2 regions of the Castellaniella sp. WN genome follow, and region 2 is predicted to be linked to the other one. Evidence: predicted binding sites of a transcription regulator. Region 2 holds the regulator's gene; the other holds the start of a gene.
What was found. Region 2 encodes FliA, which starts transcription of late flagellar genes. Its sites were predicted from a motif close to CTAAAGTTTNNNNNNNNNNNGCCGNTA; they were not measured.
Positions count from the first base shown of each region.

Region 1 (8,987 bases), 180 kb from region 2:
AGAAGAGCACATGCAAGTCGTCGCCAGCGAGCCGGCACGTGTCAAAGCCTACTTCCAAGACTTCCACGTCAAATACGCTGCGTAAAACTGTTTGAGGGCCGGATCAATAATGCGGCGCCACCCGATAGTGCCGAAACGGTCGCGCGAACTCGACCTGCCTGAATATGCGTCTTGATAACCCGCAACCGGCAATGTGGTGTTCCCTTTCCCATGAAAATTAACCTGACAGGTTAATTATGGCAAGCTGCGGCCTCAAGCAGCAATAGGCGGCGTCGGTCTCGTCCATGGCCGGTTTCCATCGTGTTCTGGATGGAGACCATGATGCGGGTCACATGACCGCTGCGAAAGATGACTTGATCGAGAATATCCATGGGGGAAAACATGCAAACCCTTCCAGCCGCGCGCCGGACAAGCCTGATGTCCAGGCAGTCACAAGACTGTCCCCCCTTCTATTCCCCTCGCATTTTCCTGGCCATCCCCCGATACTCGGTCGCCAGCGCTTCCCGCCCGGTATTCTCGTACAGCACGGCCAGGTTCTGCGCGGCCAGATAGCTGCCCCGACCAGCAACGGATTCCGACAGATCCGGGCGTTCGCCGATCTCCAGGCACTTCAGCCAGCTGGATTCCACGACCGGCAGGAACTGGGACTCAGCCTGTGCCGGGTGCTGAATGGCCCAATCCAGGAAAACGTCGGCGACGCAGAAGAAATAATCGGGGGAATCCTGCCAATACGGGAATTCATCCTCGGCCAGCAGGATCGCCTGCTCCAGGCGGCCGGCCCGCTTCAGGCAGTACAACGAGCGCATGATCAGGTCGTACCGGAACGACTGGTCGCGGGCGCACAGCGACACCGCCGGCAGGAAACAATCCGCAGCTTCCGCGTAGCGGTCGTAGAGAGCGAGTTCCTTGCCCAACTGATAGAGCAGATAGGGGTCCTCCGGCGTCTCGGCCAGCGCCACGCGCAGCAGCGCTTCGTTGCGCCCTCGCTTGGCCTCCAGGCCCTCGGGCATATAGCCGTCGTGGCCCACGCGGATATCCAGCCGTTTCCGAGGCAGATTGCCGGGATTGGCCGCCTGTTCATGGATGCGGCCCGCATAGCGCACGCCCCTGGGCAACACACGCGTGCCCCATTCGGTCGCCTGGCGGACCTCGTCACCCTGCATGAAGCGGTTGAGGATGGCGATCTGCCCCAGGAACGGCTCCGCGCCCAAGCGGCGCAGTTGCTCATGCCCCGATTCCAGCCAGTTGTCGGCATCCAGGATCAGGTTCCAATCCGCCGAGGAATGATCCAACGCCGCGTTCCGCGCGGCGGAGAAGTCATCGATCCATTTGAAATGGTGCACCTGGGCGTCGAAGCGCCGGGCGATGGCAACAGTGTCGTCCGTCGATCCGGTGTCCAGCAGGATCGTTTCATCGACATGATCCCGCACGCTGGACAGGCAGCGGGCCAATGTGGCCGCACCGTTCTTGACGATCATGACCAGGGCGATGGTGGGAGGGTTCATCGGATCTCGCAGACTCACAGACACGGGCAACCGTGATCATGCACCAATCGCCGCTCAACCGCCACCAGAGCATGTTGGCCTCAGAAGTGACCCGCACTCAAAAAAATTTTCTAGCCTCCCTAAAGTTCCCTGCCCCCCCTCCGTTAACGTGGCAGAACAGGAGGTCACTCGGTTTGTCATCCTGGGCAAAAAGGGCGAATCCTTCGCCAAATCTCTTAGGAGTTTCTCATGGCCGTTATCAACACTAACTACCTCGCTCTGGTCTCCCAGAACAACCTGAACAAGTCCCAGGGTGCGTTGGGTTCCGCGATCCAGCGCCTGTCCTCGGGCCTGCGCATCAACAGCGCCAAAGACGACGCCGCCGGACAGGCCATCGCCAATCGTTTCACCGCCAACATCAAGGGGCTGACCCAGGCCGCCCGTAACGCCAACGACGGTATCTCGATGGCGCAAACGACGGAAGGCTCCCTGAACGAAATCAATAACAACCTGCAGCGCATTCGCGAACTGACGGTCCAGGCCTACAACGGCACGAACTCCACGGAAGACCTGGCGTCCATCAACGCAGAAGTCAAGGCCCGCCTGGCAGAAATCGACCGCGTCGCCGACCAGACCCAGTTCAACGGCACCAAAGTGCTGGACGGTTCCGCTTCCGGTGGCATCAATATCCAGGTTGGTGCCAACGACAACGAAACAATCAAGATCGAAGGCACCAACGCCAAGACGTCTGTCCTGCTTTCGGGTGCTTCCGGCATCTCGGCTGGCAGCGGCCTCGCCGTCAGCGGGAACACCGTTACCTCCGGCGCGCTGAAGAGCATTGACGATGCCATCAAGAAGGTTGACAGTATGCGTAGCGACCTGGGCGCGATCCAGAACCGCTTCGAATCCACCATCGCCAACCTGAACAACACCATCACCAACCTGTCCGCTTCGCGTTCACGTATCGAAGATGCCGACTACGCGGTGGAAGTGTCCAACATGACGCGTGCCCAGATCCTGCAACAAGCCGGCACCGCTGTACTGGCTCAGGCCAACCAGGTCCCGCAGACCATGCTGTCCCTGCTGCGTTAATTCTCAGCACCACACCGAGGCAGGGTTATACTGCCTCTAGCACTAAAACCGCCGGATTACCTCCGGCGGTTTTTTGAATATCTGTTCTCGGACATTCATCTCATCACCCCCTAGCTCCTCATGGCCCCCAAAATCCTGATTACCCGCCTGGTGGGCCTGGGAGATGTCGCATCCATCCTGATCCCTGCCGTCCGACTGGTTCGTCAACGAGCGCCAGACGCTACGATTGACGTGCTGACTTACGGAGCTGGTATTGAGTTGATGTCCCTATGTCCGGATATCAGCGACGTGCTGGGCATCACAGCCGAACAATGGCCGCGCGACCTAATCCCCGCAACTCAGAGCTTTCTGGGAATTGCCCAGGTCATCGCTGCGCGCAACTACGATCAGGTCATCTGTCTGGACACCTGGTTCATGCCCTGCTTCCTGGCACAGGTCCTGATCGACGTCGGGCTGAATGTGGAAGGCAATCACCTGAATCGCCCGGTGAACGACTTTTTCACCATGCTGCATGCCAGAAAGCTGCCGGCGGATTATTTCGATACCGCTTTCATGGCCAGCACATACCCAAACATGAAGGACTGGTTGCGCCCCTGGTGGCTGGAACCGCAGCCCCATGCCAACTATCCGGAATACTACCTGATTCACTGCTGCAGTCTAGGCGATACGATCGAATCACGCCTGTCCATCGAAGCTGACGCCGCATTCCGCAACACGGCGGCCGGGCGCCCGATCATAGCAGTGTCATTTCGCGGCACCACGGCCATCAAGCACTACAAGCAGGCGGATGCTCTGACCCACCTGCTGGAGCAGACGGGCTACCACGTCTGGGCAGGCTTCGATGGCAGCCTGCCCATGCACACAAGCCTGGCGCGACTGGCCGCCACCGATTTACTGATTACCGTAGCAACCTCCACGCAGTGGCTAGCCAAGCTGGCAGGCTGTCCATCCCTGATGCTGCCAGGCGCCATGCACCCGGCCATTTTGGGGGCGGAATACACCATGGACCAGACCGTGGATTGCCAATACTGCTGTCAACGCGGCTGCCCTGCTGGCCGAAATTACGCCTGCATGGATGTGCCGGCAGAAGCAGTGATGGCGCGGGTCAGGCAGATACTGGTCAAATAGACTGTCAGCCCTTGCCGCTCAAGCGGCGCCCGATGCCACCCCCCAGGCACGGGCCCACTGATCCAGAAAATCCCCCTCCAGCATCCAGTTCTGTCGAACTGCGTCACGCAAGGCGTCGCCCTTCTGGCCTAAGGCCTCAGAATCGGCCAGATGCTCGCGAATGGCTCGCACCCAATCCTGAGTGCGGTTGCGCACCCGCGTCACCGGCAAACCGCACTGGTAGGGATCGATATCCGTACAGATAATCGGCACCCCGCATGCGCCCAGCTCTAGCAGGCGCAGATTGCTCTTGCAGCGATTAAACTGGTTCATTTCTAACGGCACCACGGCCAAATCCAGATTCAAGGCAGCCAGTTGCGCCGGATACTGATCAATGGGAAATCCCGGATGGAACTCACAAACAACATCGTCTGGCTTCATACCCATGAAAACCCATTCAACCTCATCCTGCAAGTCCTTAACCACAGAACGAATTTCTGCCAGATCTCCCGTATGACTGATTCCGCCCGCCCACCCTATCCGCATTTTCTTCTTTGTGCGTCGCTGACCCTGCAGCCCCCCCCACGGCTTCAAGGGTAACCCATTGAGGGCCACTCGAATATCATCGTGGAAATCTGCATATTCCCGCGCCAGTGTCGGTGTAGAAACCACCAACCAATCAACCTGCTCGATCGTACGGCGCATTTTCTTGATCAAACCTTGCGGTAGGTCCGAGCGATGAATATTGCGTGTTGGAAGATTAGGAAGATAGTCGTCGAACTCCAGGACAACCTTGGCACCCGTAATCTCGCGGTAACGACGAATCTGGGTCAAAATACCTTCGTTTCGCCAGGCCCCCTGCAGCACAATCACATCTGGCTGGATGCGGGCCACATCGGTGAAATGGAAATCGCCATACTTCAGCCCGCCGTCCAGACGCAACTCGCCGGCCATGGCTCTGAAGGGATGCAGAATTCGATAATGCCCGCAACCATACCAATCTCCATGCACCGCCAGCACCACCGGCAAAGGACGACCCGGTAAGGGTTCTTGGATTCGAGACGCGTCCCGACTAAGAGTAAAGCCAGGAGAATACTTACCAAAAGCTGGATGATAGTTCGGATCCCGCGCCAACTGCTGCAACCACCGCTGATACAAACGGTCGCGCTGCTCGTCATCCGGATTGGCCTGTAGGCCAAACTTCTCGGTTAACGCCCGGCTCGCACCGCCCATGTGCAACAGACCAGTATCCGGCTCCAGGACCAGCAGATACCCTACCTGTATCGCCTTCATGCACAGGTCTGCGTCCGCATAATAGATAGGAAAGGATTCGGCATCGAAACCTCCCAACTCATCAAAAACCTGGCGCCTCATCATCATGCACGATGCACTGAGCGCGCTGACATTCTGCTGGACGATCAGACGATTCATATAGCCCCGGCGATCCTCCGGCACCCCTCTGAATGCCGCGCCGACGCTATTGTCCATCCCCAACACCTGGCCGCATTGTTCCACTCCACCATCGGGAATATCCAGACGCGAACCGACCATTCCGACCTCTGGCCGCAATGCATGCCGCAGCAATCGCTCCAACCAATCGGATCGTGTACGCTCTCCAAACTGAATGTCATTATTCAGAAACAAAAATACGTCCCCGCGTGCCCGGGTGACAGCAAAATTATTCATGGCCGCAAAGTCAAAGGATTGTGGCCAACGCACGACGTGAATCTGATCCGTCTCCATGGCTTCGAGTCCAGCTAGAAATGCCACGGCATCAGGATCGGCACTACCATTATCCACGACTAGTAACTCATAATGAAGGTATGCCGTACGCTCCATCAGCCCTTCGATGCATGCTCGCAATATCGGCAACTGATCTCGCGTAGGGATGATAATGGAAATCAGTGGCTGCATCGTCAGGGGATATTCGATATGCTGCAGGCCGAGTAATGGTCCCGACTCGACCTTCGCCTCCAGTCCCATACGCACGAAATGCGCCTGCGTCACGGCAGGAAACCAGAGCATTGTGTCTGAATCGCAGACCCAATCCATCAAACTACGCCCACCGAACTGCAGTACCTCTGGAATATGTCCCACGACCGGCGGACCGACCTGCTCCACCAAGCGCCAGAGCAAGTCGACAGGCGCCAGGTCTGCGACTCGTTCATCCAGCCCCCCCGCCGCCTGGACGGCTGCGGTGCTGATCACCAAGTTACGGCCGATATAGGGGTAGCTGCGTAGCAGATCAACATTCAAATCAGGCTTGAACATCGGGTTTACCGGCTGCCCATCCTTCAGGACCGCCTCATCCACGTACCAGATCAGCGGATCCGGCTTGCGCAAGCGGTATTCCCCCATTGTCAACGTTGCGTGAGGTACCAAACGATCACCTGCATGCAAAATCCACAGAAAATCCGGTATCCCGCCCTGGTTAATCCTATCAGAGAGCAACTTGGCCCAATGCGCATCTCCTGACAATAACTCAATCTCGCCCCCTGCAGCCTGAACCGGCACGTTACGGCCGATCAACCAAACACCATCAACAGGTCTGTGCTGAATACCCAGGCTCTCCAACGTATCAATCAGTGCTTGAACATCCGCATCATCCGGCATGATCACTACAGCACCTAGGGATCCAACCCCGGAAGAGGTTTCTAACAATGTTTTGAGAGCAAGTGTTCGGGCAGAGGATGGAGTACGCTCAGACATCCACTGAGGAAAACCCCATGAGTCAGCCTCTGGATCCTTCGCAGAAGTAATCTGAAAACTAATCGAATAAGGACCCGCATCCTGTGACTCCACAGGAGTGATTTCTTGAGTAGCGATAATGAATTTCTTAAGATTAACAATGAATTCTTTATGTATACCCAAGTAAAGATCTTGAAACCCTTTGGTTTCCTTACGAGCATTCTGCAGTGACTCTTCAGAATCATCCAGAGCTCGCCCTGGAAAATCCAAGCGTCCATCTATATTTTCCTTATCATGAAACGTTTCTGGCCGCTTTGTAAACGGAGAGTCCATCATCACAACGGGGCATCCGCATAAAGCAGCTTCTCCTATGATTGCAGAATTGGCGAAACAATAAAGAACTTCAGCGCCTCGCAACAAGGCAGCCAATTCTTCACGAGAAGAAGGCCACTCGGAAGTAATGACGGTACTCGTTTCAAATAATTTCTCATGCTTTTCTCTGGCCGTAAAATAGCGTCCCGGATATACCAAAGCCCCTTTTCTGCAAGCATCCAATGGGTTTTCTTTATTATTGAATAAATTGAAATCAAGAACTGGGGTGGTTAATACAAGACTTCCTGCTTCTGAAAACCCGCGAGACAAGTATTCCTTATCATAAAAAACGAGAAAATCAGACTCGGCAAAATCAGAAGGACCACCCAATAACCCTAAATGGTTCAATATATAACGAACCACACATTTAGCGTGCAAAGGGTTCCCATGAGTCACTTCTGGGTATACAGCGATAGGTTCAATGCCGATCTCTTGATGCTTTTTTACGATATCTTCGGTCAGAACCGGTGTGCGCAATTTTGGAAATACTCCGTCAGTGCAAACGTATGCCTCTTCACCCATCCTGTTCAGGTAATGGCAAAGTAAATGCAATACCTGAACCCCAGAAGAAATTCTACGATAAGGAGGGGCATACACATAATAGGGCCTTCTGCCACTTAGGTAGATATCATCAAGTTCCATAACACAGAAGCTCTACGTTATTAATAAAACCCACATTTTGCGTGTTATCACACGAAATTTCTATCATTTATAAAAAACACCTATAATCATTAAAGCACATAAGAATGCAAGACGCCCTCAATCACATGCCCATTTTCTGATTATGGATTCATGCCGAACTGGATGAAGAAAGACAAAATTGGTCTGCACTGTTTCTTCTGTTACCATGACACAACGCTCGAGCTTTTCATTCTTCTCAGAAAAAATCCAAGCCTCATAACCATACTGTGTCAAAATTTCAAACACATCATTTGGATGATAGCCAAATTCCTTGGACCATTTCCGCAAGAGTTCGATCAGAAGCACCGGAGTATGAGACAGGATGTCCTGTCCACCCTGCACGACTAAGAGCTCAGCCCCCTCGACGTCAATCTTGATTAGGCTTGGAATCAGCTGATAAGCTGCACAAAAAGAATCGAGTGTCATTGTAGAGCAGACAATCTTCTCAAGCTCAGCGTGTCCTCTGGATTGACCAGTCAGCTTCATGGATGTTGCGCCGGCAACGTCTTTGGCAAAGAGAAACTCAACCTCTCCCGGCCGATCAGACATCCCGGCACAAACAGGTTTAATATTTTTAGAATTATTTAAAGCAATGTTTTTTTTCAACGCATCGAACGTGCTGGGAATCGGTTCAAATGCGCGAATAGTAGAATTTGGGAAAGCCCGGGACAAAACAAGGGAATACCAACCACGATTAGCACCAACATCCAAAAAGACACCGCAATCGTCAAAAACGGATTTCATGAAATCCGTTTCCTTTTCCTCATAAATTCCAAAATTCATCAAGGCATACCCCGTCGCATGAAGATCGACAGGATCTATATACATGGAAATCTGATGCATCTTGGATTTAATAACAACCCCACTCGCTAAAAGCCGAACTTCCTCTACATCCGTGCCATTGATGAAGGCCGGATATTCGAATAGAGAGAGGTGCAGATCAAAAGTTTTTTCTGCATATTCATATTTGGAAATTTTGTCCGACAGATAATCCTTCTTGACTTCCATCAGATGATTTTCATTCGAGGAAACATTACCCAAGGCCCAACTCCAAATTTAAATATTTCTGAAATGACTCAATACCCTTCGAAACCCGATCTCAGGTGTCGTTTTTGGGTGCCATCCAAGCTTTTTAATCTTGGCAATATCAAAATGGCCACTGGCACGTATCTCCTTTTTTTTGTCATTATCCTCAGGAAGCAAGACCACAGTCCCTTCTCGCGAAGACATGCCAGCAATCAATCTTGCCAAATCAAGTATTGTTATTTCACTATCCATACCAACATTATATGCATTACCCGAATCTCCTTCTAAAAGCAGTATCAGAAAAGCAAAGGTCGCATCAGCGATATAACAAAATGGACGGCTACTCGTGCCTTGGCTATGCAATCTTATATCTCTCCCGGCCAAGGAATCAGACAAGAGATCAGAAAACACACGACCATCATTAAGATCGATGCCTGGGCCATAAGTATGTGAAATACGTGCAATCACCGCTTGCACGCCATACTGTCTGAAATAGGCAGCGCATAGTGTTTCACACAATCGCTTGCTTTCACTGTA
Region 1 is NZ_JBTKZC010000001.1:562,093-571,079, reverse strand. Features, by position in the region: gene ACTPOE_RS02590 (IS630 family transposase) at 1-85, shown strand, start outside; gene ACTPOE_RS02585 (glycosyltransferase family 2 protein) at 450-1,505, opposite strand; gene ACTPOE_RS02580 (flagellin N-terminal helical domain-containing protein) at 1,734-2,576, shown strand; gene ACTPOE_RS02575 (glycosyltransferase family 9 protein) at 2,697-3,704, shown strand; gene ACTPOE_RS02570 (glycosyltransferase) at 3,723-7,385, opposite strand; gene ACTPOE_RS02565 (FkbM family methyltransferase) at 7,503-8,432, opposite strand; gene ACTPOE_RS02560 (NAD-dependent epimerase/dehydratase family protein) at 8,481-8,987, opposite strand, start outside.
Region 1: a site for FliA is predicted at 1,625-1,651, ahead of ACTPOE_RS02580 (flagellin N-terminal helical domain-containing protein). Genes of this name have one in related genera too.

Region 2 (8,987 bases):
CGGGACACCCATACGGTGCAGCCCCGCAGCGCTTCGGCCGCGTCGCGGTCGGCGATCCCGTCGGCCTGGGCCGCCAGGAACTGCCCGCCCTGACGGCGGCAGGCGCGGATATTCAGACCGCGCGGACGCATTGAAGCGCCCGTTCCCAGAGCGGGATCGGGCGCTTTGAGCCACCAGACCGGCGCACCCGACAGTGCATCCGCCTGAGGCGAATGAGGCTGAATTTTCAGCCAGCCGCGCACACCGTGAGCATTGACCACCCGGCCGACCTCGACCAGATCGTCCGGCGGCGCTGCATCCAGGAACACGGAATCGGCCATCGCCGGCACGACGGACCGCGATCAAGCGGCGGACGCGACCTTGGCGGAATATTCCTTCACCAGGCGGGCGACCGTGTCGGACAGCTGGGCGCCCTTGCCCACCCAATGCTGAACGCGATCCAGGGCCAGGCGCAGGTTTTCCTGACCTTCAGCGGCGACGGGGTTGTAGAAACCCACGCGTTCGATGAAACGGCCATCGCGGCGATTACGCGAATCGGCAGCAACGACATTGTAGAAGGGACGCTTCTTCGAGCCGCCGCGGGCCAGACGAATCACAACCATGGACAATCCTTTGAAAATGCTATGAAAAACGCAAAATTCTAGCATCAATCGAATTGATAATCAACGAATCGATACTACGAGATACCATCTATCCGCTTCCGATACCACAACGAAAGTCGGCATGATCGAACTGTTCGAATCCGATACGATAAAACGTGAATTATCACTGCCTGGCGAAGACGGCGGCGGCGCAACAATCCGGAAAAGCACCAGACTCAACGACGTCGGACGTAGTGCACCTGGACGGCATCGTCACGCGCCTGCTGCGCCAGCAACGCGTTGCCGGTCTGCTGACAGAACGCCTGGAAATCCCGGCCCGCGTGGGGGTCGGTGGTCAGCACAGCCAGCACCTGGCCGCTTTCCATGCGGGCCAGGGCCTTCTTGGTGCGCAGGATCGGCAAGGGGCAGTTCAGCCCCCGGGCGTCGATTTCCTGGTCCGCGCACGGGATGTCTACACTCATATCGATTCCTTGGCACCACACCCTCCACGGCGCTCCGTGCAAGGCGCTCCGACTCGTCAGGCACAGGACAAGCCCGCGGGGACTGCCCTGTGTCCGGACTCATCCCAACCGGTCGGCCACCCAGGCCCGCACCCCGGCCAGTGCGCCGTCCAGCGATGCCACGTCGGAGCCGCCGCCCATGGCCATGTCCGGACGGCCGCCACCCTTGCCACCCACCTGGGCGGCAATGGAACCCACCAGATCGCCAGCCTTGACCCGCGCCGTCAACTCGGGACTGACGCCGGCCACCAGGCTGATCTTGTCGTCCGCCACGGCGGCCAGCAGGATCACCGCGCCGGGCAGTTTCGACTTGAGCTGATCGACCATGCCGCGCAGCGCCTTGGGGTCCACGCCCGCCAGCCGCACCGCCAGCAGCTTCGCCCCGGCGACGTCCACGGCCTGACCGGCCAGGTCGGAACCCGCGGCAGCGGCCAGTTTGTCCTGCAGACGTTCGAGCTCGCGCTCGATCTGGCGCGTCTGCTGCTGCAGAGCCTGGATGCGGTCCGGCACTTCGACGGGCTGGGTCTTGAGCAGCCCGGCCGCCTGGTCCAGCGTCTCGCGGGTCCGCTGCACCCAGGCCAGGGCGTTGCGGCCGGTGATGGCCTCGACCCGGCGGATGCCGGCGGCCACGCCGCCCTCGGACACGATCTTGAACAGGCCGATGTCGCCTGTACGTGCCACGTGGGTGCCGCCGCACAGTTCGCGCGAGAAGCCGATGTCCAGCACCCGCACCACATCGCCGTATTTCTCGCCGAACAAGGCCATCGCCCCGCCGGCCACGGCCTCGTCGTAGGCCATGTGCTGCGTCCGCACCGCCTGGTTGGCCAGGACTTCGTCGTTGACGATGACTTCCACCTGCGCGATCTGTTCGGCCGTCATGGGCGCATCATGCGCGAAGTCGAAGCGGGTCTTGTCCGGATCGACCAGGGAACCGCGCTGCTGCACATGGCCGCCCAGCACCTGGCGCAGGGCCTTGTGCATCAGGTGGGTGGCCGAATGATTGCGCATCGTGTCGGCGCGGCGCCGGGCGTCGACTTGCGCACGCACCGTGTCGCCCACGGCCAGGGCGCCCTGCTCCAGAACACCGTGGTGGCCAAAAACATCGGCCTGGATCTTCTGAGTGTCCGCCACCTGGAATCGGGCCGCCGCGCCGACCAGCAGGCCGGTGTCGCCCACCTGGCCGCCGGATTCGGCATAGAACGGCGTCGAGTCCAGCACCACCACGGCCTGCTGGCCCTGCGCGATCGACCGCACCGAAACGCCGTCCACGTACAACGCCGTGACGGCGGCCTGGCCTTCCAGATGGTCGTAGCCGTCGAAGCGCGTTGCCACGCCATCGTAGCTGAGATCGGCCGACGCCTTGAATTTGCCGGCGGCGCGCGCCTGCTCGCGCTGATGCGCCATCGCCTGTTCGAAACCGTCCAGATCGGCGGGAATGGAGCGCTCGCGGCAGATATCGGCCGTCAGATCGACCGGAAAGCCGTAGGTGTCGTAGAGGGTGAACAGCGTCTGGCCGTCCAGCGCCTGACCGGCCGGCAGGGCCGCCAGGGCGGATTCCAGGATGCGCATGCCGTTTTCCAGGGTCTCGCCGAAGCGTTCCTCTTCCTGGCGCAGCACCTGCTCGACCCGGGCCTGCTGGGCGGCCAGTTCGGGATAGGCATCGCCCATCTGCCCGACCAGGTCGGCCACCAGCCGGTGGAAGAACAGGCCCTTCTGGCCCAGCTTGTGCCCGTGCCGCAGGGCACGCCGGATGATGCGGCGCAGCACGTAGCCGCGCCCCTCGTTGCCGGGAATCACGCCATCGACCACCAGGAAACCGCAGGCACGGATGTGATCGGCGATGACTTTCAGGGAATTGTCGGCCAGATCCGTGCAGCCGGTCTCGCGCGCCGCGGTGCGGATCAGGTTCTGGAACAGGTCGATCTCATAATTGGAGTGGACGTGCTGCAGCACGGCGGAGATGCGCTCCAGACCCATGCCGGTGTCCACGCAGGGCTTGGGCAGCGGGCGCATCGTGCCCTGGGCGTCGCGCTCGAACTGCATGAACACCAGATTCCAGATCTCGATGTAGCGATCGCCGTCCTCTTCGGGCGATCCCGGGGGGCCGCCCCAGATCTCCGGGCCGTGGTCGTAGAAGATCTCGGAACAGGGACCGCAAGGACCTGTGTCGGCCATCTGCCAGAAGTTGTCCGAGGCGTAGCGCGCGCCCTTGTTGTCGCCGATGCGGATGATGCGTTCGCGGGGCACCCCGATTTCCTGCGCCCAGATGTCGTAAGCCTCGTCGTCTTCCTGGTAGACGGTGACCCACAACTTTTCCTTGGGCAGGCCGTAGACCTCGGTCAGAAGGGTCCAGGCGTACGTGATGGCGTCGCGCTTGAAATAGTCCCCGAAGCTGAAGTTGCCCAGCATCTCGAAGAAAGTATGGTGCCGGGCGGTGTAGCCGACATTTTCCAGATCATTGTGCTTGCCCCCCGCGCGCACGCAGCGCTGCGCGGTGGTCGCCCGGTGATAAGGCCGGGTGTCCTTGCCGGTGAAGACGTCCTTGAACTGGACCATGCCGGCGTTGGTGAACAGCAGCGTCGGGTCGTTGCCCGGCACCAGCGGCGAGGAAGGAACGACCTGGTGTCCCTTGGACTCGAAAAAGGACAGGAATTTCTGACGGATCTCGGAGGTTTTCATTCGTTTGGCCGCTGGGGGGAAACTAGCCGGCCATTATATGCGTTTTGATACCGTCAACTACGCGTCCTTGTGCGCGGTCCCTGACCGATCAGGCACTTGCCCGGTCCCTCCGGGGGGGAAGGCCGGCAGGCCACGCCCCCAAAGTCCCAGACCGGATCGACCCGCCTCCGGATACGGGTCTACAGCGCCTCGATAGCCGGGTAGAACTCGCGGTTCTCGCGCAGCATCCGATCGTGCACGTTTTTCAGCACCATGTTGGCCTCGGCGCGGAAGTCTTCCGGACTGCGCGTCAACAGCGTGGCATTGCCCCAACGGCGGGCGAAATTGATGAAGGCGCTGGCAATGCCTTTCATATCGTTCTGGTAGGCCACGCTCATGCGCGCCATGCGGTCGTCGCCGCTTTGTTCCAGTGATGGATACAGAATCCGGTCCTCGATGGCCAGGTGCTGGGTGACGACCTGGGCCAGGGTCTTCAGTTCATGGGCGATGTCCACGGCGTGATCGGCGATCCCCTGGTGGGATAGTCGGCGCAGCAAACTGATGCCGCCGAGGATTTCGACGTGCTGGTGCTTGAAACGATCGATATTCATGATGAGGTTCCCTCGCCATTGTGATCCGGCAGCCTGTGCCGTATAAGATATATGTTAAATGAATCTTTTTACGCGCGCAAGACGCCGAGCAGCCCGGACAGCCCTCTCACAAAAGATGTTCGTAATCGTCGGTATCGGCGTCAGGTTCCCAGGAGTGGCTGGCCAGCCAAGCGCGGATGCGCGCCACGGCCTGGGATCGCAACTGGGACACGCGCCCTTCGGTGATTTCCAGGACGGCGGCGATTTCCTTCTGGTTCAGATCCTGCTCGAACTGCAGCGACAGCAGCAGTTGCTCGCGTTCCGGCAGATTGCGGATCGCCTCGATCAGCACCGACCGCAGGCCCTCGCGCATCAGCCAGTCCAGGGGATTGCCGCCCTGGCCACCCGCAACCGCGTCCAGCACACCCTCGCCGTCGCGATCTTCCCGGTGCAGAGCCAGGTCTTCGTACATCAGCACCTGGACACCATGCGCCTCTTCGAGCAGCGTCTGATAGCTGGCCAGGCTCATGCCCATTTCCTCGGCGATCTCGGTCTCGGTCGCCGGGCGCAGCAGGCGATGGCGCAGCGTCCGGATGGCGTCCTCGATGCCGCGCGCCTTGGCGCGCACGCTGCGCGGCAGCCAGTCTTGACTGCGCAATTCATCCAGCATGGCGCCACGGATGCGGGTGACCGCGTAGGTCTCGAATTGCGCGTCGGCCTGCTGCTGGTAGCGCCGCACCGCATCCAGCAGCCCCATCATGCCGGCCTGCATCAGGTCGTCGAGTTCGACGCTGGCCGGCAATTTGCCGATCAGCGCCAGGGCCTGCCGACGCACGAGCGGCGCATGGCGGGCGATCAACTGGTCCTCGGAAAGAGGCATCGCACAATCCGTGAAACACATTATGAGATGCAAGTATGCATCATGAACGCCCCGGATGTTTTCCCAAGCAACATGGCTTTCCCCCGTGAATTTCCTCCGCAAAGTCCCCTGCCTGGCCTTTGCCGGCCTGGCCCCGGGGCATTGTTTCCGGAGTTCCCGGAACATCGTTCCTAAAGTTTTCCCGGATCCCGCCGTTATGCCAGAGTGAAAATCCAGGATCCGCCCGATCCGGAGGATATGTCCCGGGCGCTTCCTGAACAGAACAAGCACACCCGGACAGGAGCACGCATGATTCACCCCATTGGAAACCAATTGGCATCCTCCAGCCTGGGTCTGGCGGCTCCCGTGTCCGAGCGCTTGCCGGCCCAGTCCGATCCCGCCGCCCAGGTCACGCCCGTCGACGACGCCCAGTCCAGCCGCTTCGGAAAGCATGCCGATTCGCGTGAACTCGGCCTGCGACAGCCGATCGAGCCGCCGAAATCCTCTCTGGAAAAAGCCCTCGAATCCGTCAACGACAGCCTCAAGGCCTGGTCCACCGGCATGCGCTTCGAGATGGACGAGGAAGCCCAGCGACTGGTCGTCTCGATCGTGGACAGCACGACCGGCGAGGTTCTGCGCACGATCCCTTCCGAAGCCGTCCTGCGAGTCGCGAAAATGATTGTCCAGCTCCAGGGCTCCGGCGTGGACACCCAGGCCTGATCCACGAATCTAAAACGAAATCTCACCCCACACATCGTCTTTGCCGCCGCCGAACCGGGGCATAATGGCTAAACGGAGAATCACATCATGGCATCAGTCTCTTCCCTCGGTCTGTCCGGCCTGCCGCTCACGGACCTGCTCGACAAGCTGAAAACCAATGAAAGCCAGGTTCTGAACACCATCAAGAGCCGGCAGACGGCGGCGGAGGCCAAACTCTCCGCCTACAGCAAGCTGAAAGACGCCGTCGCGTCCCTCCAGAAGGCCGCGCAGGCCGTCGGCAAGGCGGACGCCTTCGGGGCGCTCGCCGTGAAATCCGGCTCGGACGCTTTTTCCGCGACGGCCGGCAGCTCGGCCATCCCGGGCCAGTACTCCATCCAGGTCGACAAACTCGCCTCGGCCCAGACACTGGTCTACGCCGGCCGGGCCGACCGCACCACCGGCATCGGCACCGATGGCACCCTGAAGATCACCATCGACGGCACGGAAAAATCCATCGACCTGAGCGGCAAGGGTACGTCCCTGAACGACCTGGTGGCCGCCATCAACGCCGACTCCGACATCGGAGTGAACGCCACCATCGTCAATGACGGCACGCCCGGCAGCCAGTACCGCCTGCTGCTGACCAGTCGCCAGACCGGCGAGCAGAACGCCGTCACCAACATCACGGTCGACGGCAACGCCGACCTGGACGCCTTCCTGGGCTATGCGGGCGGCGGCTCCACGGCGGGCGTCACGGTCCAGGATGCTTCCAACGCCGAACTGACCATCAACGGCATCGCCGTCACCAGCCAGAGCAACACCATCGAAAACGTGATCGACGGCGTCAAGCTGACACTGAACCAGACCACGGCCAGCGCCGCCAACCTGACCCTGACCCGCGACGACAGCGTCGCCCAGAAAGCGGTCCAGGATTTCGTCTCGTCCTACAACAGCCTGCTGGGCACGATCAAGACGCTGACCGCCTACAACACCGATGCCAAGACCTCGTCCGCCCTGACCGGCGACTCGCTCGCCCGTTCGGTGCAGACCCGCATGCGCGACGCGATTTCCGGGGCATTCGATCCCGCCAGCAATACCAATCTGTCGAAGATCGGCATCACGACGGACCCCAAGACCGGCGAACTGAAGATCGACAACGACAAGCTCGCCAAGGCGCTGTCCGAGAACCCCGACGGCGTGAAGTCCCTATTCACCAGCGGCACCGGCATCGGTGGCCGGGTGGATGCCGCCGCCGATGCCTTCACCAAGACCGGCGGGATCTTCAGCACCACCACCGACGGCCTGAACAAGACCATCTCCGACATCAAGAAACAGTACGACGCAACGTCCGACCGCATCGACCAGCGCATGGAGACTTACCGCGCCCAGTTCACCCAGTTGGACGCCATGGTCAGCCAGATGAACTCGCTCAGCAGCTACCTGTCGCAGCAGCTCAGCGCGCTGAGCGGCAGCAAGAGCAGCTAAACCGCCATGACCTACGCCCCCCGTTCCCGCTCCGCCCGCGCCACCGGCTCCTACACCAACATCGGGCTCGAGACCGAAGTACTCGGCGCCTCGCCCGAGCGCCTGATCTCGCTGCTGTTCCGGGGCGCGCTGACAGCCATCGCCCAGGCCCGCCACCATCTGCGCAATGGCAACATCCAGGAACGCGGCAAGGCCCTGTCCAAGGCCATCGACATCGTGGACTCGGGCCTGAAGGCGGGCGTGGACACCGAACGCGGCGGCGAAGTCGCCCGCCTGCTGATCGCATCCTACGAGATCATCATCCGCGACCTGATGCAGGCCAACCTGCACAGCGACGAAGCCAAGCTCGATACGGCCGAAAAAATGCTGATCGACCTGGCCGGCGCCTGGCACACGGCCGTCGACCCCCAGTTCGGCGATCCTCCCCCCAGCCACTGACCGGAATCCCGCCATTGAGCACGCCGCACGCCTCCATCCTCGAGCGCTACCAGGAAATCGCCGACTTGTCCGGCCAGATGCTGACCAAGGCCCAGACTCAGGAATGGGACGAACTGGTGGCACTCGGCGCCCGCTACCAGGAAGCGGTCGAGCGGTTGAAAACGCTGGACCCGCTGGACGACGACCAGAAGAACGCCCGGCGCGAACTGCTCACCCGCATCCTGGATGACGATGCCCGGATCCGCCAGCTGATTTCGCCCGAGCTCGAGCGTCTGAGCCACCTGCTGGGCACGTTCAAGCGCCAGCGCACCGTTCTGCAAGCCTACTACAGCACGGTCCGCCCGCACTAGGGCTCTCCGCCCCCACCCAGGAATCACGCCGCCATGAGCATCGGGGCCCCCTCCAACCTAGGCACGCTGCTGATCCAGCGCCTGGACGCCGTGCTGGGCACCACGCTGGGCCAGCAGGCCAACATCGCCTCCGGGGCGGGACCTCAGGCCGTTCCTCAACCGGCCAACCCCGAAAACCCCAGCGCGCTGCAGAATCCGGCTCAACGCCACCCCCGGGAAGCGGTCGATCAGGCCAGCCAGCAGGGCCGCCAGCAGGCCGCCGTCGGCAAGGCCGTGCGGGACATGCGGCTGGACAACCTGCTGGGCCGTGGCACGACCTTTCACAACTCCACCCAGTCAGCCCCGACCACTCTGGGCTACGCCGCCCGTATCATCCTCGCCCTGCTGAACCAGTTCCCCCACGACGGCCAGGCCATGCGAGGGCAATCGCCGCTGCTGCCCGGCAACGGCGGCGGCCCGGCCGCGGGCGGCAATGCCGCCGGCCTGCCCGGCAGCGCGGGCGCTCCATCACCCGGCACCCCGTCCGCCCAGGCGGGCGGGGTCGCCCAGACCTGGGCCCAGCTCGCCACATCCCTGAGACAACCCGGTGCTCTGGCAGCCCGATTCGCCCAGGCTCTGTCGCAATCCGTGCAGACGAGCGGCCTGTTCTACGAATCCCATCTCGCGCAACTGGCCACGGGTAAGACCACGCCCCAGGATCTGCGGCAGGAACCCCAGGGCCGCATCCCACCCCGGCCCGCCGCCTCCGGGGGCGCGACCCAGAACCCCCAGCAAGCCGCCCCCGCCCCCGCGCCCGGCGCGCCGGC
Region 2 is NZ_JBTKZC010000001.1:380,639-389,625, reverse strand. Features, by position in the region: gene rimM (ribosome maturation factor RimM) at 1-320, opposite strand, end outside; gene rpsP (30S ribosomal protein S16) at 342-602, opposite strand; gene ACTPOE_RS01765 (sulfurtransferase TusA family protein) at 818-1,063, opposite strand; gene alaS (alanine--tRNA ligase) at 1,163-3,781, opposite strand; gene ACTPOE_RS01755 (hemerythrin domain-containing protein) at 3,961-4,371, opposite strand; gene ACTPOE_RS01750 (RNA polymerase sigma factor FliA) at 4,478-5,230, opposite strand; gene ACTPOE_RS01745 (flagellar protein FlaG) at 5,543-5,929, shown strand; gene fliD (flagellar filament capping protein FliD) at 6,017-7,393, shown strand; gene fliS (flagellar export chaperone FliS) at 7,400-7,831, shown strand; gene ACTPOE_RS01730 (flagellar protein FliT) at 7,846-8,181, shown strand; gene fliK (flagellar hook-length control protein FliK) at 8,215-8,987, shown strand, end outside.